2 regions of the Cupriavidus gilardii genome follow, and region 2 is predicted to be linked to the other one. Evidence: predicted binding sites of a transcription regulator. Region 2 holds the regulator's gene; the other holds the start of a gene.
What was found. Region 2 encodes sigma-54, which starts transcription at its own class of promoters, with help from an activator protein. Its sites were predicted from a motif close to TGGCANGNAANCTGCTTT; they were not measured.

Region 1 (11,243 bases), on a different replicon from region 2:
GACTTCGCCGTGCAGATGAACATGGTGCTGGGCCAGCGCGCGATCTATGCGCTCGATGCCGCCAGCCGCGCTCGCCTGAATGCGCTGTACATGACCGCCATCTTCATCGGCGGTGCGGCCGGCTCGGCGGTGGCCAGCTTGGTCTACGCCCAGGCCGGATGGCGAGGCATCGTGATGACGGGCAGCGGCCTGGCCGCCACCGCGCTGGTGGCGTTCGTGTCGGTTGCGGGCATGCGGCGGTGAGCGCGGCGCCTGCCCCGCGCATCGGATCGGCCGCGCCTGCCTGTCAGCCAGAAATCGTGGGCAGGTCGCCCCGATGAACCACCTGGACCTTGTTGCCGTCCGGATCGCGCAGATAGGCGCCGAAATACCCCTTTATGCCAGCAGATCGTCGATCTGCCTGGCGCCGCCGATTCCCCGGACAAACCCCTGCCTGGTGCAGGCCGGCTTTGAAGGTTTGGTTCGAATCCTGGCGGTTAATTGCACTTCCTCGATGTGGACTGCCTACCGGGGAATCTCATTCGGCCCGATGCAGGGCCTTGGTCCGGTACAGCATGGCGAGCGCCACTGGCGCGCCGACCAGGCCGATCACCGCATTCAGGTGGAACACATGCCGGCTCCAGGGCAGATGCACCACCAGGTCGGCGGCAAGGCCGAGCACCGCGCCGACCAGCGCCGCGCCCGGCAGCAGCACGCGATGGTCGGCGCAGCGCCACAGCGCGCGCGCCACCTGCGCGGAGACCAGTCCAAGGAAAGCCACCGGCCCGCAGAATGCCGTCACCAGCCCGGTCAGCCATGCCGTGGCCAGCAACGCGGCGCGCTTGACGCGCGCCACCGGAATCCCCATCGACTCGGCATAGCGCTCGCCGAGCAGCAGGCCGTTGAGCGGCTTGACGAGCAGCACGCTGCCGAACAGGCCAAGCGCCACGCCGGGGACCAGCAGCTCCAGCTGCCGGCGCGTGGCACCGGCGAAGCTGGCGTCGTCCCAGGCCTTGAACGCGCGCGCCTGCGTTTCGTCGATAAAGTGCATCGAGGCGCTGATCAGGCCGACCGCCAGATAGCCGAGCATCAGGCCGGTGATCAGCAGCGTCACCGTGCCGACCCGGCGCGACAGCACCGCAAGCAGGGCCAGCACGGCGGTGGAACCGGCAATCGATGCCGCCGCCATGCCGAGGTCGCCGACCAGTCCGTAGCGCAGCAGGAACGCATTGCCCGCGACGCCTGCGATGGTGACCAGCAGCGCCGTGCCGAGCCGCGCCCCGTGCACGATGCCCAGCACGAAGGGATCGGCGAGCGGATTGCGGAACAGCGTCTGCAACAGCAGGCCGGACACACCGAGCGCGGCCCCGCTGACCATCGCATTGATGGCCCGGGGCAGCCGAAAGCCCAGCACGATATCGCGCCAGACCTCGGCCTCCACCGGCTGCGCAGTCAATGCCTGCAGCACGGCGGGCAGCGGCACGGCCACCGCGCCCAGCGTGAGCTCGGTCACCAGCAACACCAGCGTGGCGAGCACCAGGCCGGCGAAGATCAGCGGGCCGCGCCGGGTGGAAACGCGCGGCAGCGAAGCCGCGGCGGAAGTCAGGGTCGTCACGGTAGTTTCCGCAAAAATGGAGAGGTGAGGCCGGAAGCCGGCGTGTCCTTTCGCGAGGCGGCGAGGATCTCTGCCGCTTCCGACGCCAGTTCGGGATGCAGCGCGGCGATCGCCTCGGCGAGCTGGACATGCGGCCGCGTCATGCTTTGGTCCTGATACGGGTACGCCCAGGCGCCGGTATAGCCGCGATCCCATGCGTGGACGTTGCGGCCGGCAGCCGCGGCAAAGCGTCCATGCAGCGGACTGGCGGCGATCCACGCCTCGATATCGGCCCGTCCTCCCACCGTGCCAAGCCAGACTGGCGCATCGGCGCCGCGTGCATAGACGCGCTCGAACGGCAGATAAACCAGGCTGCCGGGGCCGCCACCGTCCAGCACATAGCGTCCCCCGGCATCGGCGATCAAGCGCGCGCGCTGGTTGTCCGCGCCAACGTCTCGAAGCTCTGGCGTCCCGCGGCAAAGCCGGACATCACCGCGGGGCGATTCGGTGCGCCGGCCGCCAACCCGGCCAGGCGCCGGTATGCCGTCTCTATCGACGCGAACTGCGCGTCGGCGCGCTGCTCGCGGTTGGACAGCAGCGCCAGCAGCTTGAGCCATTCCGCACGCCCGAGCGGATGGGGCTCGTGATGGTCCGCCTGCGCGATCGCACGCACACCCAGCTCCCACAGGCGGGGATGCATATTGCCCTGCGGATAGGCCGAATAGAAACTCAGGTAGACATCGGCCTGCACCGACATCGCCTGTTCGATCGACGCATGGCCATAGCCCCACATGTCGTGGACCTGGCCCTGCGCGATCCGGGCCCGCACCGATGGCACCGTCACGCTGCGCACGTTCTCCGTGCCGTACAGACGGTCCACCAGGCCCAGCTCGTCCAGCGCGCCGAGCATGGCCGCGTTGCCGGTCACCAGGCGCTGGATCGGCACCATGATCACCGGCACCTCGCCGCGATGCGGGGGGACCGGCGTACCGCACTGGACCAGCAGATATTCGAGCCGTTCGCCGGTGCCCACGCTCGGCGTGAAACGAACGCGCTTGTAATGCGGGCCGTACTCGACCTCGAGCTGCGACGCGTGGGAGAACGTCGTCTTGTGCGGGAAGTAATCGACCCCGGGACGATAGTCGGCGACGCAGGCGGCATCGAGATTGGCGATGGGCCCGGCAGCGCCGACGACCTGCTTCGGCCACGTCGCGCGCGGCGGCGCGTCGATCCGGGTGCAGCCGCACAGCAGCACGGCGAGCGCCATTGCCGCTGCAATCGCCGGCGCGAGCGTGGGCCGGCACCGGCTCACGGCCGCCCCTGCGCGATCGCGGTGCCGTTCGACGCCGACCGCAACGCGTCGACCAGCGCGCCGAGCGTCGAATGGCACGTCGCCACCCCATCGCTGCCGACGACGGTATATCCGCTCGCATCGGCGCGCAGCGTCAGCGCGGCGGCGGGATCGTGGACAAACCCTCCCCGCTCGAGCGCGCGTGCGGCCCAGCTGGCGCGCAGCCCGCCGCCTTCGACCCGGATCGCGCTTCTCCCTGCCGGTCCCACGCGCAGCTCCGCGCGCTCGAGATCGAAGGTCAGCCCGTCGGCGGCGAAGCTCGTTCCCAGCACGCCGTCGATGGCCAGGTCCTCCGGCGCGCCGACATGCATGCTGCGCTGGCCGTCGATCAGCCACAGCTCGTCGGCATAGCGCAGCGCCAGCTCGAGGTCGTGCGTGGACAGCAGCACCGCCAGGCCATTCCGGTGGGCGAGATCCAGCAGCAGCTGCATCGTGCCGACGCGGCGCGGCAGGTCGAGAAAGGCCGTCGCTTCGTCGAGCACCAGCAGGCGCGGCTGCTGCGCCAGCGCGCGCGCAATCATGATCTTCTGCCGCTCGCCATCGGACAGTTCGGCAACCAGCCGATCCGCCAGCGACAGCGCGCCGGCGCTGCTCAGCGCCTGGTGCACGATCCGGTGGTCGTCCGCACTGAGCCGGCCCGCCCACCCGAGATAGGGATAGCGCCCCATGCTGGCCAATTCGTAGCCGCGCATCAGCGTGCCGTCGACCCGCTCGGTCAGCACTACCGCAAGACGCCGCGCGCGTTGCGCGGAGGACATTGCATGGATCGGCTCGCCATCGAGATGCACCTGCCCTGCCACGGGCGCCTGCATCGCGCACAGTGTGCGGATCAGCGTCGACTTGCCGGCGCCGTTGGCGCCCAGCAGGCAGACGAACCGCCCGCTCGGGATGGCCAGGTCGAGCGGCCCCAACAGCGGGCGGCCGCCATGGCCGGCGAACAGGCCCGTGGTCGCCAGCACCGTCACAGCGTCGCTCCGAAGCTGGCGAACACGGTGCGCGGCGCTCCCGGATAGGTCGGCACGAAAGCGCCGCCGGAATCGTAGTAGCGGCGATCGCCGAGGTTCTGCACCGTCAGCTGCACCTTGTAGCGCCGGGCCTTGCCGAAGCGGTACGCGATATTGGCATCCCAGCGCGTGTAGGAAGGCAGCGCGAAGGTGTTCTCGGTATTGGCCTGCCGTTCGCCGACATAGGTCGCACCGATGCCGACACTGAGCCCGGACGCGGCACCGGCGAAATCGTAGGTGGTCCAGATGCTGGCGGTGCGGCGCGGCGCATTGGCCAGCAGCTTGCCGACCAGCGCGGGATTGCTGTCGGCCGCGATCTCCGCCTTGTACTGCGTGTAGCTCGCCAGCACGCGCCAGCGTGGCGTGATGCTGAAAGGCACGTCGATCTCCCAGCCGCGGCTGCGCTGTTCGCCGACCTGGATCACATAGTTGAAGTCGTCCGGATCGGATACCACGCCGTTGCTGCGGCGGATGTCGAACAGCGCGACGGTCGGCTCCAGCCGCCCGTCCAGCAGGCTGAACTTGGCACCGACCTCGGTCTGCTTGCCCCGCGACGGCGCCGGCAGCGTGCCGGCGCGCAGCATGCCGCCGGACGGCTCGGTCAGGAAGGATCGTGCCCAGCTGGCGTACAGGGACACCGGCTCGGCCGGCGTCCACGTCAGCCCCACCCGCGGCGACAGCGCATCGTCATGCCGGATCAGCGTGCCGGCGGCCTGCAGGTACTGGGCGCGTGCACTGGTCCGCGCGCGGTCGTAGCGCAGTCCGAGCAGCAGGCGCCAATGCGGCCCGAACTGCAGCTCGTCCTGGGCGTACAGGCCGAGATTGCGGCTGGCGTAGCGGGAGCCGTCGTACGGCAGCAGCGCTCCGGCGCTGGCACCATGCACCGGGTGATGGAGATCGATCGGCAGGTTCACCGGAAAGCCGCCGGGTCCGAGGTTCGCCTGCGCGCTGAAGTCCCACTCGTCCCAGTTGTAATCGGCACCGATCAATACGCGGTGGCCGATGCCGCCGGTGTCGAAGCGGCGCGAGGCCTCGGCCATCAGCGTGGTATCGGTCTGCCGGTCGATATTGCGCTGCTTGCGGCGATTGACCTGCGGGTCGGGACCGTCGGCGCCGCTGATGGCAGGAAAACCGTACGGGTACCAGACCGCGTCGGTGCGCGCATAGGATCGCATCGCCCCGGCGTGCAGCATCCAGCCATTGTCGAAGCGATGATCGAGCACCAGCGAACCCAGCGCGCTGTCATTGTCCAGCAGCGCATCCCGCTCGCCATAGTTGTAGTGGATCGGTACGTTCAGGAACAGCGGACTGTTGCCGAAACCGCGATCAAAGGCGCCGCGCCGCCGGCCGAATTCGAATTCCGCGGTCAGCCGCGTCTGCGGCGCCAGCTTCCACTGGAGCACCGGCGAGACGAACAGCGTCTGTGCATCGACGAAATCGCGAAAGCTGCGGTTGTCCTGCCACGAGCCGGTGATCCGGTAGCTCAGCGTATCGCTGATCGGACCGGTGCTGTCCACCGTCGCGCGCCGGAAGTCGTGGCTGCCGCCGGTCAATTCCACGCTGTGCTGCGGCTTGTCCAGCGGCTTGCGGGTCACGATGTTGACCACGCCGCCGGGCTCGAAACGGCCATAGAGCGCCGACGCCGGGCCCTTCAGCACTTCGATCTGCTCGATGTTGGCCATCTCGTCGAGCGCAGCGAAGACGCTGCGGCGAAAACCGTTCTTCAGGTTGGCAGAGGTGGCGAAGCCGCGCAGCCGGAAGCGGTCGTTGCTGCCGCCCCAGCCGACCTGGGCGGTCACACCGGGAACGGTGCGAATCGCCTCGCCGAGCGTGAACACGCCGCGGTCCTCGATCAGTTCGCGCGTCACCGTCTGGATCGAAAACGGCGTTTCCTTCAGCGCGGTATCGCTCTTGTTGGCGGTGGGCGCGACCACCGCGCGATAGGCCCGCTCGCGCGTGCCGGTGACGGTCACCGCTTCGAGCTCGGTCATCGCGCGGGCCTCGCCTTCCTGCGCCGTGCAGATGCCGGGCACCGCGGCAAGCAGCGCCATCGTGGCGCGCTGCTGCCATCGGTTCGTATGGGATCGTCTTCGCATGGTCGAGCGCAAGGTGAGCAGGTCCGGGTCGGTGGGATCGGCGAGATGGCCGAGATCAATCATGCCGATAAAGTCGATAATGATATTTCATTATCATTAGAAGTCAATCGCACCGGTTCAGGCAGCGCGTGTTCGCGGGCGCCCCCGCGCCGCGAGCACAGCCACGACGGCAGCTGGCACGGCGGTTGCATTCCATCTTGGATACAAGATTGGATGCACCAAAAATGCTAACTGCCGCTACCGACCTCACTGTTCACGACAAGATCTCCCCGGCCTGGATCCGCCGCTTCGACGCTGCGCTGGCCGGCGCGGCCACAGGCCCGCTGGTCGGCCTGTCGTTTGCCATCAAGGACAACATCGACCTGGCCGGCTACCCGACCACGGCGGCCTGCCGCGCTTTCGACCGGATGCCCCGCGACAGCGCGCCGGTGGTGCAGAGGCTGCTTGCGGCTGGTGCATCGCTGTACGGCAAGACCAATCTCGATCAGTTCGCCTGCGGGTTGAACGGCACGCGCTCGCCCTATGGCGCGGTGCCCAACGCCTTCGATGCCCGCTATGTGTCCGGAGGATCGAGTTCGGGCTCGGCCTATGTGGTGGCCACCGGAGAAGTCGATTTCGCGCTGGGTACCGATACCGCGGGCTCAGGCCGCGTGCCGGCGGGGTTGAACAATATCGTCGGGCTCAAGCCCAGCAAGGGTCTGATCAGCGCCCGCGGCGTCCTGCCGGCGGCGCAGAGCGTCGATTGCGTGTCCATCTTCGCGCGCACGGTCGACACCGCATGCCGCGTACTGGCCGTTGCCCAAGGCTACGATGCGCTCGATCCCTACTCGCGCCCTCTGCAGCTTTGCCGGCGCCCCTTTCCCGCCGCCTTCCGCTTTGGCGTGCCCGACACGCTCGAATTCCGCGGCGATGCGCTGGCCGAGCGCGAGTTCAGCGCCGCGATCGAACGGCTGCGCGAACTGGGCGGCGAGCCGGTGACGATCGACTACGCGCCGCTGGCCGAAGCCGCTGCCCTGCTCTACGACAGCGCGCTGGTGGCCGAGCGCTATGCCGCGATCCGGGGCTTCTTCGATGCGCACGAAGCCGACGTGTTCGAGCCGGTGCGCGGCATCATTGCCAGTGGCCGCGACTACAGCGCGGCCGACGTGTTCGACGCGCAGACGCGATTGCGTGCCCTCGGACAGCGCGCGGCAGCGATGTGGGAGCGTATCGACCTGCTGCTGGTGCCGACCGCACCGACCCACTACACGATCGCGCAGATGCGCGACGACCCGATCGCGCTGAACCGCCATCTCGGCGCCTATACCAATTTCGTCAACCTGCTGGACTACGCGGCCTTGTCGGTGCCGAGCAGCCTGCGCGCGGACGGCCTGCCCTTCGGCGTCACGCTGATCGGCCCGTGCGGCAGCGATCTGCAACTGGCCGAACTGGGGCAGCGCTACCACCACCGCAGCGGACTGACGCAGGGCGCCACCGGCCTGCCGTTGCCCGCGCCCGGCCCGATCCCGGGGCTCGTACCGGCGGACCAGGACACCGTGCGGGTGGCCGTGGTGGGCGCGCATCTGAGCGGCATGCCGCTGAACCACCAGCTGACCGAGCGCCACGGGCGCCTGGTATCCCACGCCATGACCGCCGCGGACTATCGGCTTTATGCGCTGCCGGACAGCACGCCGGCAAAGCCCGGGCTGTTGCGCGTCGCGCCCGGCACCGGGCACCGGATCGCGGTGGAAATCTGGCAGATGCCGGTGCAGGCCTACGGTTCGTTCGTCGCGTTGATCCCCGCGCCGCTGGGCATCGGACGCATCCGCCTGGACGACGGCGGCGAGGTGCAGGGCTTCCTGTGCGAGCCGTTCGCACTGGCCGGCGCCACCGATATCAGCCACTTCGGCGGCTGGCGCGCTTATGTCGCGGCGAACGCCTGACGCGTTCCTTGCAGCCCAGCACTGCGCACACCGAATCCATCCCGTCCCTTACTACCGACCAGCGATCTCAACCTCCAGGAGCGATCTGATGCCCCGTGAATCCATGCCCTTCCGTGCCGCCGACGCGTTGCCGGCTCCCGCCACCGCCACGGCGCCGCAACGCGGCCGCCGCCGCATGCTCAAGGCCGCCGCTGCGACCGCGCTCGGCGCCATCGCCGCCCCCGCCATCGTGCGTGCGCAAGGCACGCCGCCGATCCGCATCGGCTTCTGGCCGGTGGCCTCTGGCCTGCCCTTCTTCGCCGCCATCGACAAGGGCTACTTCAAGGAGGCGGGCCTGAACGTGCAGGCGCTCAAGTTCGCCAGCCCGCAGCAGGTCACCGAAGCCATCCTCGCCGGGCGCGCCGAGGGCAGCGCCAGTGGAACCGCATCGGCCGCGCTGGCGATCGGCGAAATCGCACAGCCGGGACTGGTCAAGATCTTCTGCGCCAATCCGAGCAATGCCAGGTACGTCCTCGACGAATTCCTGGTCGCCAAGGACAGTCCGATCCAGCGCATCGCCGAGCTGAAGGGCAAGAAGATCGGCTGCGGACCTGGCGTACAGAACGTGCTGATGGCCAGGACGGTGCTCGAGCGCGCCGGTGCGACCGGCGCCACCGTGGTCGAGTTGCCGATCGGCCAGCATGTGGCCGCGATCGCCGCCGGGCAGATCGAAGCGTGCTACACGCTGGAGCCGACCGGCACGATCGGCCGCCTCAATGGCGCGACCCGCACGCTGGAAGTAGGCGTGATCGCCAAATACCTGCTGGGCGATCCAATGGCGCCCTGGTTCGGCGGCTCGGCCAGCCTGTCCAGTGAATTCATCGCCAGGCATCCCGACGCGGCGCGCAAGTACATCGCGGCCTATCGGCGCGGCGTCGAACTGGTGCAGAAGAACCTGCCCGAGGCTCGCGCATCGCTGAAGGGCTATACCGCGATCGAAGGCGCGCTGACGGCCGAGGTGCCGATGGTCGACTACGTGTTCTCGACCGATTTCAAGCCCAGCGACGTCGCCTACTTCCAGAAGTATTTCGACCTGTTCGCCGAGAAGGGCATCTTCAGCAAGCGCGTGCTGGTCGATTCGATGCTTTACAAGGGTTGATTGCCATGCCGGAAACGACCACGACTTCGCCAGCCTCTCCGCCGTGGGCCGCCGCGGCGGCGGCAGCCACGCCGGCGCCGCCGAAACCGTCGCTGGGCAGCCGCCTGCTGCCCTTCGTTGGCCCGCTGGTGCTGTTCATCATCTGGGACCTCGCCGTGCGCGGCGGTTTCATCAAGGCCATCCTGTTGCCGCCGCCGTCCGACACCATCGCCACGCTGGTATCGGGCCTGCTCGGCGGTCCGCTGCTGACCGACTTCCTGGTGACGGTCGCGCGCACGCTGCAGGCCTTCCTGGTGGCCGCGGTGGTCGGCATGCCGCTGGGCGTGCTGCTCGGCAGCAACGAGAAGGCCTATCGCAGCGTCGAATTCCTGATCGACTTCTTTCGCTCGACGCCGTCGTCGGCGCTGATCCCGCTGTTCCTGCTGATCTTCGGCGTATCGGACATCAACAAGGTGGCGATCGCCGCGTTCGGCGCCCTGCTGATCGTGGTATTCAACAGCGCCTACGGCGTGATCAACGCGCGCAAGCAGCGCGTGGCGGCGGCACAGGTGATGGGCGCCTCGCGCTGGCAGATCTTCAAGGACGTGCTGATCTGGGAAAGCCTGCAGCCCTCCTTCGTCGGCTTGCGCTCGGCGGTGTCGATGGCACTGGTGATCGTGATTGTCGCCGAGATGTTCATCGGCTCGGAGAACGGTCTTGGCCATCGCATCATCGACGCGCAGCAGGTGCTGAACGTCAAGAGCATGTACGCGGCGATCCTGGCCGCGGGCGCGCTCGGCTATGTATTGAACATCCTGTTTCTGGTGATCGAACGCCGGATCGTGCATTGGAGCGGCAGATGAGCGCAGTGATCAACGCCCCCGTTTTCGCGGACACGCCGAAGCCGGCCTTCCGCCCCGGCCCCGCCGGCACGCATATCACCATCCGTGGGTTGACCAAGTACTTCGCCGGCTGGCCGCTGTACGAGAATTTCGATCTCGATATTCCGAAGGGCAAGATTGTCTCGATCTTCGGCCCCAATGGCTGCGGCAAGTCCACGCTGATCAACATGATTGCCGGGCTGGTGCCGATCGACGCCGGCGAAATCCTGTTCGACGGCAAGTCGCTGAAGGACACGAAGATCGGCTACGTGTTCCAGAACTACCGCGAGGCGCTGTTCCCGTGGATGCGGACCATCGACAATATCGCCTACCCGTTGAAGCTGGCCGGGCAATCGAAGGCCGAGGTCGACCGCCGCATGGCCGAGCTGGTCGCCTCCTTCGACGTCAAGTTCGACCTGAACCGCTATCCGTATGAGCTGTCCGGGGGCCAGCAGCAGACCGCGTCGATCATGCGCGCGCTGGCGCCGAAGCCCGAAGTGCTGTTCCTAGACGAACCCTTCTCGGCGCTGGATTTCGAGATGACCCTGTTCATCCGCGAGAAGCTGCAGGAGGTGTTCATGCAGACCGGTACCACGATGATGCTGGTCTCGCACGATCTGGAGGAAGCGGTCTATCTGGCCGACGAAGTGCTGCTGCTGACCAAGCGGCCGACGCGTGTCGCGGAAATCCTGCATTACGGCGATGCGCGGCCCCGCACCGTCGAGACGCTGTCGCAGCCCAGCTTCGTCGATACCAAGCGGCTCAGCATGGAAATCTTCCAGCGCGAGGTACGGCGCTGAGCGCCGCGCGACGTGCCGGACCGGCCCGCCGCGCGGTATGCTTCGAACCAGCAGAAGACGGAGACACCTTCTTTCCATGCAGACCCTCGGCAAGCCGGCACGCGCGGCCACCATCAAGGCGCCCACGAAGGCGAGCCCGAAGACCGCCCTCGAGCGCACCGGGGCGGCGCCCCCAAAGGCAACGCCCGCCGCCGTCGCCACGGGCCCGCGGCGCTCGGTTGCCGACCAGGTCTACGATGGACTGAAACGCGATATCGGCCAGTTCCGGCTGGTGCCCGGGGACCGCTTCACCGAACTGGAACTATGCGCCCGGCTGGGCGTGTCGCGCACGCCGGTGCGTCAGGCGCTGGTGCGCCTGCAGCAGGAGGGCTATGTCGAGGTGTTGTTCCGCAGCGGCTGGCGTGTTCTGCCGTTCGACTTCGACCGCTACGAACAGCTCTATGACCTGCGCATGGTGCTGGAAACCACGGCGGCGCAGCGGCTGTGCACCGAGCCCGCG
Region 2 (11,243 bases):
CGGAGAATGCATTCGGGCGGGCCGGTATTGGTGCGAGCGATGATGCGAGCGGTGGCGCGGATAGCGGTGCGGCAGTGCAGCGGTTGCAGGCGGTAATGCAGGCGGTGGACCGGGAACAGGCCTGCCCCGGCCCGGCGTGTTCCGTCAGGGGGCGGCCGGCCGGCGGAGACGGGACCCGGACGCGAAGGCAGACGCCGCGCCGGACGCGCCGCGACCGGCCCGGGCGTCATCGCATTCATTGGTATACTTCGTCGCCATGATAGCCAATTTCAATGCGGAAAGAGCACTCGAGCTCGCACGCCATACCCTGCAGATCGAAGCCGATGCCGTCGCCGCGTTGTCGTCGCGGCTGACGCCGGACTTCGCGCGGGCGGTGCAGCTGGTGCTGGAGTGCTCGGGCCGCGTGGTCGTTTCCGGCATCGGCAAGTCCGGCCATATCGGCCGCAAGGTTGCCGCCACGCTGGCCTCGACCGGGACGCCTGCCTTCTTCGTCCATCCCGCCGAGGCCTCGCACGGCGACCTTGGCATGATCACGCGCGACGACGTGCTGGTCGCGTTTTCCAATTCCGGCGAGACTTCCGAACTGCTGTCGATCGTGCCGATCGTCAAGCGCATCGGCGCCAAGCTGATCTCGGTGACCGGCAATGTCGAGTCGAACCTGGCGCAGCTGGCCGACGCGCATCTGGACGCCCGCGTCGACAAGGAAGCCTGCCCGCTGAACCTGGCGCCGACCGCCAGCACCACGGCGGCGCTGGCGCTGGGCGATGCGCTGGCGGTGGCGGTGCTCGATGCGCGCGGTTTCGGCGAAGAGGACTTCGCGCGTTCGCACCCCGGCGGCGCGCTGGGCCGCAAGCTGCTGACCCATGTGCGGGACGTGATGCGCACCGGCAATGCGGTGCCCGAAGTCCGCGAAAGCACGCCGCTGGCGCAGGCCCTGATGGAAATCACCCGCAAGGGCATGGCCATGACCGCGATCGTCGACGCCGGCGGCCGCGCGATCGGCGTCTTTACCGACGGCGACCTGCGCCGGCTGCTGGAAACGCCGCGCGACTGGAAGACCGTGCCGATCGGCGAGGTCATGCATGCCAATCCGTTCACCGTCGGGCCGGACCAGCTCGCGGTCGAGGCGGTGCAGATCATGGAAGCGAACCGCATCAACCAGCTGCTGGTGGTCGATGCCGACCAGCGCCTGGTCGGCGCGCTGCATATCCATGACCTGACCCGGGCCAAGGTCATCTGACGCACGCCATGCGCGATCTGTTTCCCTCCCTGTCCCGGCTCGCACTGCGGCTGATGCCGCTGCTGCTGATGGCGCTGGTCGCCGGCAGTACCTTCTGGCTCGTGCAGATCAATACGCCGCGCCAGGTCAGCGATACCGAACGCCAGAAGCGCCATGTGCCCGACTACTGGATGGAGCGCTTCACCGCGACCGAACTGGCCGAGGACGGCAGCACCAAGATGCGCTTCACCGGCGAGCGGATGATCCATTACGAGGACGACCAGACCTACGAGGTCACGCGGCCGGCGATGCGGGCCTACGAGCCGGACCGGCCGCCGGTGACCGGCACTGCCGACCTCGGCCGGATGAACGCCGACGCGAGCGTGATCGACCTGTTCGGCAACGCCCATATCGTCCGCGTGCAGGGCGCCGATCCGTCGCAGGACCCGCAGATGAGCGCGACCTCGAGCTACTTCCAGATCCTGATCAACGACGACATCGTCAAGACCGACAAGCCGGTCAAGCTGACCCGCGGCCCGTCGGTGATGACCGCCAACGGCTTGGTCTTCAACAATGTCACGCGCGAGGTCAACCTGCTCGGCAATGTGCGCGGCACCATCGTGATGGCGCCGCGCGGCGGCGGCGCGAAGCCATGACGCATCGCGCCGCCGCGCCCGCCACGCAACCTTCGAACGATCCCTCCCGGACAACGCCAATCAACGCCATCGTGGCCAACATGACCCTGACCCTGACGACCTGGACCCGCCGCCGCGCCACCGCCGTGCTGCTCGCCTTCGCCGCCGGCATGACGCTCGCCCTGCCGGCGCTCGCCGAACGCGCCGACCGCGACAAGCCGCTGGTGCTCGAGGCTGACAACGCCAGCTACGACGACGTCAAGCAGATCTATACGCTGACCGGCAACGTGGTGTTGACCAAGGGCACCATGGTGCTGAAGTCCGATGCCGCCGAGGTCCGCACCGACCCGGAGGGCTACCAGTACGCGGTGGCGACTTCCAAGGGGGGCAAGCAGGCCTACATCCGGCAGAAGCGCGACAACGTCGACGAGTACATCGACGGCTGGGGCGACCGCATCGAATACGACGGCAAGCAGGAGGTCGCCAAGCTGATCGGCAATGCCCGCATGGCGCGCCTGGCCGGTGCCAAGATCGTCGACGAGATCCGCGGCGCGGTGCTGACCTACGACAGCCGCAACGAGTTCTACACCGCGGCCGGCGGCAGCGGCAACGCGGCGCCGGCGAACCCGTCCGGCCGCGTGCGCGCGGTGCTGTCGCCGCGCCAGAGCCAGGGAACCGGCGGCAGCGGTGCCGGTGTCGATCTGAAGGGCTCGCCGACGGCCAAACCCTGAGCGCTTGCCGGCCCGCCCCCGGCCCACGCCGCACGCGCTTCGCCGCCAGCTTCGCATCACGCAGCATCAAAGGATTGCCCACATGTCCGTTGCCGACACCGCTACCGCCACCGCTCCAGCCGCCAACGCCAATACCGCAGCCGGCGCTGGCGCCGGCACGATGCCCGTCACCAGCAACCTGGTGGTGCGCCATCTGAAGAAGCGCTACGGCTCGCGCACCGTGGTCAAGGACGTGTCGCTCGACGTCAAGAGCGGCGAGGTCGTTGGCCTGCTCGGCCCCAACGGCGCGGGCAAGACCACCTCGTTCTACATGATCGTTGGCCTGGTCGCGCTCGACGAAGGCGACATCGTGCTCGATGGCCAGCACATCAGCGGCCTGCCGATCCACGAGCGCGCGCGCATGGGGCTGTCGTACCTGCCACAGGAAGCGTCGGTGTTCCGCAAGCTCAATGTCGAGCAGAACATCCGCGCGGTGCTGGAACTGCAGCGCGACAACGGCAAGGCGCTGTCCGCGGCCGAGATCGAGCGCCGCCTCGACAGCCTGCTCGACGACCTGCAAATCGCGCACCTGCGCAACAACCCGGCGCTGTCGCTGTCCGGCGGCGAGCGGCGGCGCGTCGAGATCGCGCGGGCGTTGGCCTCCGCGCCGCGCTTCATCCTGCTCGACGAACCCTTCGCCGGCGTCGATCCGATCGCCGTGGGCGAAATCCAGCGCATCGTCAGCTTCCTGAAGGCGCGCAATATCGGCGTGCTGATCACCGACCACAACGTACGCGAGACGCTGGGCATCTGCGACCACGCCTACATCATCAGCGAGGGCGCGGTGCTGGCGGCAGGCGAGCCCAAGGAAATCATCGCCAACGAATCGGTGCGGCGCGTCTACCTGGGCGAAAACTTCCGCATGTAATGGTGCGCTGACATCGGGCGGTCCGCCGCGCGACTCCCCCGCACTGCGGGGCCGCCGCTTCGCACGCCGGCAAGCGATGCCACGATCCTCCTCTGGTGATCCATCAGGCAATCGCTTCTGACCACGCAATCGAAACTTCCGATAGCAAATTCCGTTCCATCGCGGCCGAAGTTGCGCATAAAATAGGCCGCATGAAACCGTCGCTACAGCTACGCCTCTCCCAGCATCTGGCCCTGACGCCGCAGCTGCAGCAGTCCATCCGGCTGTTGCAGTTGTCCACGCTGGAACTGCAACAGGAAGTCGAGCAGGCGCTGACCGAGAATCCGCTGCTCGAACGCGAAAACGACTGGATCGAAAGCCCGCTGCGCGTTGCCGCCGACGGGTCGGTCAATGTGCAGACCGCCACCACGACCTCGCCCGCCGAACCGGCGGCGCCCGCGGACTCGCACGCGGACGGCGCCGCCGCAGCCGACGAAGGCTATGCCGACGGCGCGGGCGACGATTATGGCGGCGACTGGAGCCTGGACGACTTCGCCCGCCGTCCGCAAAGCGATGAGGACGAGAAAACACCGCTGCAATTGCGCGATGCCGAGCCCACGCTGCGCGAATATCTGATGGAGCAATTGACGCCGCTGAAAATCTCCACGCGCGACAAGGGCCTGGCGATTTTCCTGATCGAATCGCTCGACGACGACGGTTATCTGAGCGCGTCGCTCGAGGAAATCCTGTCCGAATTGCCGGAAGAGCTCGAATTCGAACTCGACGAAGTGCATGCGATGCTGACGCTGCTGCAAAGCTTCGATCCGCCCGGGGTCGGCGCACGCAACGCAGCAGAGTGCCTGTCGCTGCAACTGCGCCGCATCGAACATCCGCAGCGCGAGCTGGCGATGACCATCGTCCGCCATCACCTCGAACTGCTGGCCGCGCGCGACTACACACGGCTGAAGAAGGCGCTGCAGGTCGACGACATGCAGCTGAAGGCCGCGCACGAGTTGATCCGTTCGCTCGCGCCATATCCCGGCCACGCCTACAGCCGGCCGGAAGCGGACTTCGTGGTGCCCGATGTATTCGTGCGCAAGAGCGGCCACAACTGGATCGCCCAGCTCAATCCCGATGTGATGCCGCGGCTACGCATCAACGACATGTATGCGCAGATCTTGCGCGGTGCGAAAGGCGATACCGGCGCCGCGGGATTGCAGCAGAAACTGCAGGAGGCGCGCTGGCTCATCAAAAATATCCAGCAGCGTTTCGACACCATTTTGCGCGTCGCACAAGCCATCGTGGAGCGGCAAAAGAATTTCTTTACGCACGGCGAAATTGCGATGCGCCCCTTGGTTTTGAGGGAGATAGCCGATACACTGGGTCTACACGAGTCGACTATTTCTCGTGTGACGACCAACAAGTACATGGCCACCCCGATGGGGACATTCGAGCTGAAATATTTTTTCGGCAGCCATGTATCGACCGAGACCGGCGGTGCCGCCTCTTCCACCGCAATCCGTGCGCTGATCAAGCAGCTGATAGGAGCCGAAGACCCCAGAAACCCGTTGTCCGACAGCCGGATTGCCGAACTGCTGGGGGAACAAGGCTTCGTCGTGGCGCGACGTACCGTCGCCAAATATCGTGAAGCCTTGAAGATCCCGGCCGTGAACCTTCGCAAGTCTTTGTAGCCGAGTCGCATCGCCTGCCTGGTGCGGCTCTTTCAGAAGGAGAAGCGCTATGAACTTCAAGATCAGTGGACACCACTTGGACATCACGCCTTCGCTGCGTGAGTACGTGGAAACGAAACTGGAGCGAATCCTCAGGCATTTCGATCAGGTTATTGACGTCAGCGTGCTGCTATCGGTCGACAATCAAAAGGAAAAGGATCGCCGTCAGCGCGCGGAAATCAATGTGCATCTGAAGGGCAAGGACATTTTTGTCGAGGCGCATCACGAAGATCTCTATGCGGCGATCGACATGCTGGTCGACAAGCTGGACCGGCAGGTAATCCGCTACAAGGACAAGGTGCAGAGCCACGACCGCGAATCGCTGAAGTACCACAGCTTCGCGGCCAGTCAGGCCCAGCAGTAGCTTGATGATTCGGCGCGGCCGGACGACGGCCCGCCTTGAAGCGAGGAAGGAAGCCGTGCCAGGAGCACGGCTTTTTTGCGCCGGTCGCGCGGCGCCACTCCTTGCAGCCTGCAGGATGAAACCGGAATGGGGTTCCGTCTGGCGGGCTTCCCGGTGTATGCTGTGCAATACATCTAGAGAATGCCCGCCCCGTTTCCTGCGCAATGCCGCTCGGGGCGATCGGCATCGGACGGCAGGGAGCCCCCCTGCACTATAATGTGCCGCACGCTGATAGTCGGGAAGCGGCGGCAACGAACGCACCGCCCAGCAACGGCAGACCGGCCCACGCCGGCGAGAACCGCATGGCGGCGCCAGTATCAGGAATTCCGCGCATTTTCAAATGAACCGTTTGGCCAAACTGCTGCCGCCCGGCAATATCTCGCTCGACGTCAGCGTCACCAGCAAGAAACGCGTGTTCGAACAGGCCGGGTTGCTGTTCGAAAACAACCATGGCGTGGCGCGCGCCACGGTGACCGACAATCTGTTCGCCCGCGAATCGCTCGGCTCGACCGGACTCGGCGCCGGCGTCGCCATCCCGCATGGCCGCATCAAGGGACTGAAACAGCCGCTGGCTGCCTTCATGCGGCTCGCCGAGCCGATCCCGTTCGAATCGCCCGACGGCAAGCCGGTCTCGCTGCTGATCTTCCTGCTGGTGCCGGAACAGGCCACGCAGCAGCATCTGGAAATCCTGTCGGAAATTGCTCAGCTATTGTCCGATCGCGACATGCGCGATGGCCTCGCCGCTTTGCCGACGCCCGATGCGATTCACCAGCTGCTGGTGCAATGGCATCCTTGACCCTTCCGGCATAAGCGCGCACAGCCGCGCCCACCGCATACACCACCGCCCTAGCGCCCCGCCTCATCCCGCATGGAACTCACCGGCGTCACCTCCCAGTCGATCTTCGACGACAACGCAGCCGACCTCAAACTGTCCTGGGTGGCCGGGCTGGAAGGCGCCGATCGCGCCTTCGACCTCGACTTCGCACGCGAGGCGACCTCGGCCGCCGACCTGGTCGGTCACTTGAACCTGATCCACCCGAACCGGATCCAGGTCCTCGGCAAGCCGGAGATTACCTACTACCAGCGGCTCGACGACGAAACGCGCAAGCGGCAGATGGGCGAACTGATCCTGCTGGAGCCACCGTTTCTGGTCGTCGCCGACGGCATGGAACCGCCGCCCGACCTGGAACTGCGCTGCACCCGCTCGTCGACGCCGCTGTTCACGACGCCGGTGTCGTCGGCCGCGGTCATCGACCATCTGCGGCTGTATCTGTCGCGCATCTCCGCCCCGCGCGTCACGATGCACGGCGTGTTTCTCGACATCCTCGGCATGGGCGTGCTGATCATGGGCGAATCCGGTCTGGGCAAGAGCGAACTGGGCCTGGAACTGATCTCGCGCGGACATGGCCTGGTGGCCGACGATGCGGTCGACTTCGTGCGTCTTGGCCCGGATTTCGTCGAGGGGCGCTGCCCGCCGCTGCTGCAGAACCTGCTCGAAGTGCGCGGCCTGGGCCTGCTCGATATCAAGACGATCTTCGGCGAAACCGCGGTGCGCCGAAAGATGAAGCTCAAGCTGGTGGTCCAGCTGGTGCGCCGCAACGACGGGGAATTCGAACGGCTCCCGCTCGATTCGCAATATCTGGACGTGCTGGGCCTGCCCATCCATATGGTGAAGATCCAGGTCGCGGCCGGCCGCAACCTTGCGGTGCTGGTCGAGGCGGCGGTCCGGAACACGATCCTGCGGCTGCGCGGCATCGACACGCTGCGCGATTTCATGGATCGCCAGCGTGCCGCGATGCAGGCCGACGCGGCCTCGCGCGGCCAGGGCCGTCTGCTCTGAGCGGCTGCGCCGAGCGCGGCTCGAGACCACATTGACGCATCGGCGTGTCCGACACGCAGACAGCGTCAACCTGATTGGGGTTTTCAGCGTTTTGTGCTGTAATGGGCATCACGCCCAGCCTGCGCCGTTGCGCATCCTGCGCTTGGCGACCCGATCCTCAGTCAGGAGATTCCAGCATGAAGACACTGATCGCAACCTGCGTGCTGCTGTGCCCACTGGTCGCCACGGGCGCCTTTGCCCAGACCGCCTCCGGCAACAGCCAGCAGAGCAAGATGAAGACATGCAATGCGCAGGCAGCCGGCAAGACCGGGGACGAGCGCAAGTCCTTCATGAAGGAATGCCTGTCGGCCAAGCCCGCCACCGCGGGCAACTCGCAGCAGCAGAAGATGAAGGCCTGCAACGCGCAGGCGAGCGGCAAGAAGGGCGACGAACGCAAGGCGTTCATGAAGGAGTGCCTGTCCGCATGACGGCACGCTGATCCGGCATTGTTCCGGAGCGGGCCAAGGCCAGATCAAGGCGAATCGCGGGGCACCCGGCGGTTCGCCTTTTTCTTTGCTATTTCGCTGTTCTCGGCGCCCTGCGCGTGCATTGCGCGGCTTTCGCACGCTTTCGCCACGTTTCCCGCCTGCCACGCCTTCCCCGGCCGCGGATGTCACCGGACCGTCATGACGCAATCATCACGCGATGCTATCCTTCAAGCGTTATGCGCATCGTCCTCATCACCGGCATTTCCGGCTCCGGCAAATCGGTTGCATTGAACGTGCTTGAAGACGCAGGCTACTACTGCGTCGACAACCTGCCCGCGCAGTTCATTCCCGAACTGGCCCGCTATCTGGCGGCCGAGGGCTACACGCATCTGGGCATCGCCACCGATATCCGCAGCCGCGAATCGCTGGCGCGGCTGCCCGAGACACTGCGCAGCCTGTCCGCCGAACACGAGGTCCGCGTGGTCTTCCTGACCGCCAATACCGATTCGCTGGTGCAGCGCTATTCGGAGACGCGGCGTCGCCATCCGCTGTCGGTGCGCCTGGCGGCGGGCGGTGCGGGCGGTGCGCCCGCGCCGACCGAGACTCCGCTGATCGAAGCGATCGAGATGGAACGCGAGCTGCTGAGTCCGCTGGCCGAATCGGCGCACCGGATCGACACCAGCAATGTGCGCACCAATACGCTGCGCGCCTGGATCAAGGACTTCATCCGCGACGACAATCTGCAGCTGACGCTGCTGTTCACGTCGTTCGGTTTCAAGCACGGCGTGCCGAGCGATGCCGACATGGTGTTCGACGTGCGCTCGCTGCCCAACCCGTATTACGACCTGCAACTGCGGCCGTTGACCGGCCGCGATGCGCCGGTGATCGACTTCCTGCAGAGCCAGCCGATGGTGCTGGCGATGGCCGAGGACATTCGGGCCTATGTCGAGAAATGGTTGCCGAGCTTCGTCGCCGACAACCGCAGCTATCTGACGGTGGCAATCGGTTGCACCGGCGGCCAGCACCGCTCGGTCTATATCGCGGAAAGACTTGCCAACTACTTCCGCGCGCATGGTAATGTGCTGGTCAGACACCGCGAGCTGGTGCCGGTAAGCTGATCCGGCCCCACCAGGGCGGTGGATCCCGGCGGCGGCGCAATGTGCGTTCCCCCGCCTTGTGAGCGATGGTCTTCTCGGGATCGCATGTCTTCCAGTTCCGCAGCGTCCAATCACGCGGCACCGCTCCACATCGAAGTCGACAGCCTGCCGCTGTTTCCGCTTCACACCGTGCTGTTTCCCGGCGGCCGGCTGCCGCTGCGCGTATTCGAACCCCGCTACGTCGACATGGTGCGCAATTGCCTGCGCGACAACGCGGCATTCGGTGTATGCCTGATCGCCAGCGGCACCGAAGTCGCGCAGGAAGGAAGCACTACCGTGCCGGAAGCCGTCGGCTGTCTCGCCGAAATCGTCGACTGCAATATGGAGCAACTCGGCGTGCTGCTGATCGAGACACGCGGCAGGCAGCGCTTCCGCATCCTCGAACACCATGCCCGCGACGACGGCCTGCTGGTCGCGCGCGCCGAGCTGCTGCCCGACGACGTGATCGACTGCAAGCTGGAGTTGCTGGGCGAATGCCTGGCGGCGCTGCGCCGCATCGTCGCCTCGCTGCACGCGACGCCGCACAAGCTGCCCTTTGCCGAGCCGATGCAGTGGGAGGATCCGAGCTGGGTCGCCAATCGGCTATGCGAACTGCTGCCGGTGCCGATGAAGGCCAAACAGATGTTGATGGCGCTGCCCGACGCCGGCATGCGGATCGAGATCGTTCATCGCTTCATGCGCCAGCACCACATGCTGTAACGGGTAACGGCTGTAGCGGCCACCGCCTCGCCGGCCGGCTCCCGCGAGCGGCGCAGATCTTCAGAACAACTGCGGCACCACCTCGCCGGCCAGCAGCTTGCGCACCGGCGCCGGCATGCCAAGTTCGTCGAGCCGATCCAGCGACAGCCAGCGCCATTGCTCTTGCGCTGCTTGCGCTGCTGCCCCACCCGCATCGCGCAACGCCAATGCCGCCATGTCGACGCGTACCGCGCGGATCAGCAGCCGGAAATGCGTGAAGACGTGCGTCATCTCGGCGACCATCGCGGCGCGGGCCGGAGTGCCGAACGCCCGTCCGAAGGCGAGCGCGTCGTCCTCGGCCTGTTCGGCGTCGAACGGCAGCGCCGGCACGGGCAGCTCGGGCAGGCTCCACAAGCCGCCCCAGATGCCGCTGTCCGCGCGCAACCGCAGCAGCACCTCGCGGCCATGCCGCAACACCACCATCACCGTGCTGCGCTCGGGCACCGGCGCGCGCGTCTTCGGCGTCGGCAGCACCGCCGTCAGGCCCTCGCGCCGCGCGACGCACAGGTCGGACAGCGGGCAGCGCGCCGGTTCGTCCAGGCAAGCGGGCTTGCCGCGCGAGCAGACGGTCGCGCCCAGATCCATCAGCCCTTGCGTGTAGGCGACCATGTCATCGGACTGGCGCGGGCCCGGCGCAGGCAGCGCGGCCTCGGCCATTGCCCACATCCGGTTCTCGATCGCCTTTTCGCCGGGATGGCCGTGCACGCCGAAGCAGCGCGCGAAGACCCGCTTGACGTTGCCGTCGAGAATCGGGGCGCGCACGCCCGCGCTGAACGCCGCGATCGCCGCCGCGGTCGAGCGGCCGATGCCGGGCAGCTCGGCCAGCAGCGCGGGATCGCTCGGGAAATGGCCGCCGTACTGCTGGACCACCAGCTTCGCGCAGCGGTGCAGATTGCGCGCCCGCGAGTAGTAGCCGAGCCCGGCCCACAGCGCCATCACCTCGTCGGCGGGCGCGTCGGCGAGCGCCTGCACGGTCGGCAGACGCGCCAGAAAGCGCTGGTAGTAGTCGATCACCGCGCTGACCTGGGTCTGCTGCAGCATGATCTCCGACAGCCAGATCCGGTACGGATCCCGGGTGTTCTGCCAGGGCAGGTCGTGGCGCCCGTGCCGGCGCTGCCATTGCACGACGCGGGCGCCGAAGTCCGGCGGCACCGCGCTGGCGGCGCAATCCGGGGCCGCAGCGCAGTCCGTGGTGGATCGAATGGTGGAGCGGCGAGGCATCGATAAGTCGTGGGGCTTCGGTCTGTCTGGTTCAGGGGTGGCGTGTCGCTGGGCTCAACGCTGGCATTGCGGGCAATAGAAGGTCGAACGCTGGCCCTGCACGATCTGCCGGACCGGCGTGGCGCAGTGCCGGCATGGCTTGCCGGCACGATCGTAGACCAGGCAGTCGAGCTGGAAATAGCCGCTGGCCCCGTCGCTGCCGACGAAATCGCGCAG

Region 1: a site for sigma-54 is predicted at 6,199-6,216, ahead of atzF (allophanate hydrolase). Genes of this name have one in related genera too.

The regions. Positions count from the first base shown of each region.
Region 1 covers NZ_CP054624.1:1,038,034-1,049,276, reverse strand. Annotated here, with positions in the region: gene FOB47_RS04935 (MFS transporter) at 1-243, shown strand, start outside; gene FOB47_RS04930 (FecCD family ABC transporter permease) at 518-1,594, opposite strand; gene FOB47_RS26005 (hypothetical protein) at 1,591-1,998, opposite strand; gene FOB47_RS04925 (TroA family protein) at 1,995-2,840, opposite strand; gene FOB47_RS04920 (ABC transporter ATP-binding protein) at 2,882-3,889, opposite strand; gene FOB47_RS04915 (TonB-dependent siderophore receptor) at 3,886-6,087, opposite strand; gene atzF (allophanate hydrolase) at 6,249-7,946, shown strand; gene FOB47_RS04905 (ABC transporter substrate-binding protein) at 8,122-9,084, shown strand; gene FOB47_RS04900 (ABC transporter permease) at 9,090-9,926, shown strand; gene FOB47_RS04895 (ABC transporter ATP-binding protein) at 9,923-10,744, shown strand; gene FOB47_RS04890 (GntR family transcriptional regulator) at 10,821-11,243, shown strand, end outside.
Region 2 covers NZ_CP054626.1:364,591-375,833, reverse strand. Annotated here, with positions in the region: gene FOB47_RS11930 (monovalent cation:proton antiporter family protein) at 1-12, opposite strand, end outside; gene FOB47_RS11925 (KpsF/GutQ family sugar-phosphate isomerase) at 257-1,240, shown strand; gene lptC (LPS export ABC transporter periplasmic protein LptC) at 1,249-1,875, shown strand; gene lptA (lipopolysaccharide transport periplasmic protein LptA) at 1,956-2,585, shown strand; gene lptB (LPS export ABC transporter ATP-binding protein) at 2,668-3,492, shown strand; gene FOB47_RS11905 (RNA polymerase factor sigma-54) at 3,684-5,162, shown strand; gene hpf (ribosome hibernation-promoting factor, HPF/YfiA family) at 5,212-5,565, shown strand; gene ptsN (PTS IIA-like nitrogen regulatory protein PtsN) at 5,945-6,400, shown strand; gene hprK (HPr(Ser) kinase/phosphatase) at 6,473-7,444, shown strand; gene FOB47_RS11885 (PsiF family protein) at 7,621-7,911, shown strand; gene rapZ (RNase adapter RapZ) at 8,148-9,029, shown strand; gene FOB47_RS11875 (LON peptidase substrate-binding domain-containing protein) at 9,114-9,767, shown strand; gene mutY (A/G-specific adenine glycosylase) at 9,828-11,027, opposite strand; gene mutM (bifunctional DNA-formamidopyrimidine glycosylase/DNA-(apurinic or apyrimidinic site) lyase) at 11,082-11,243, opposite strand, start outside.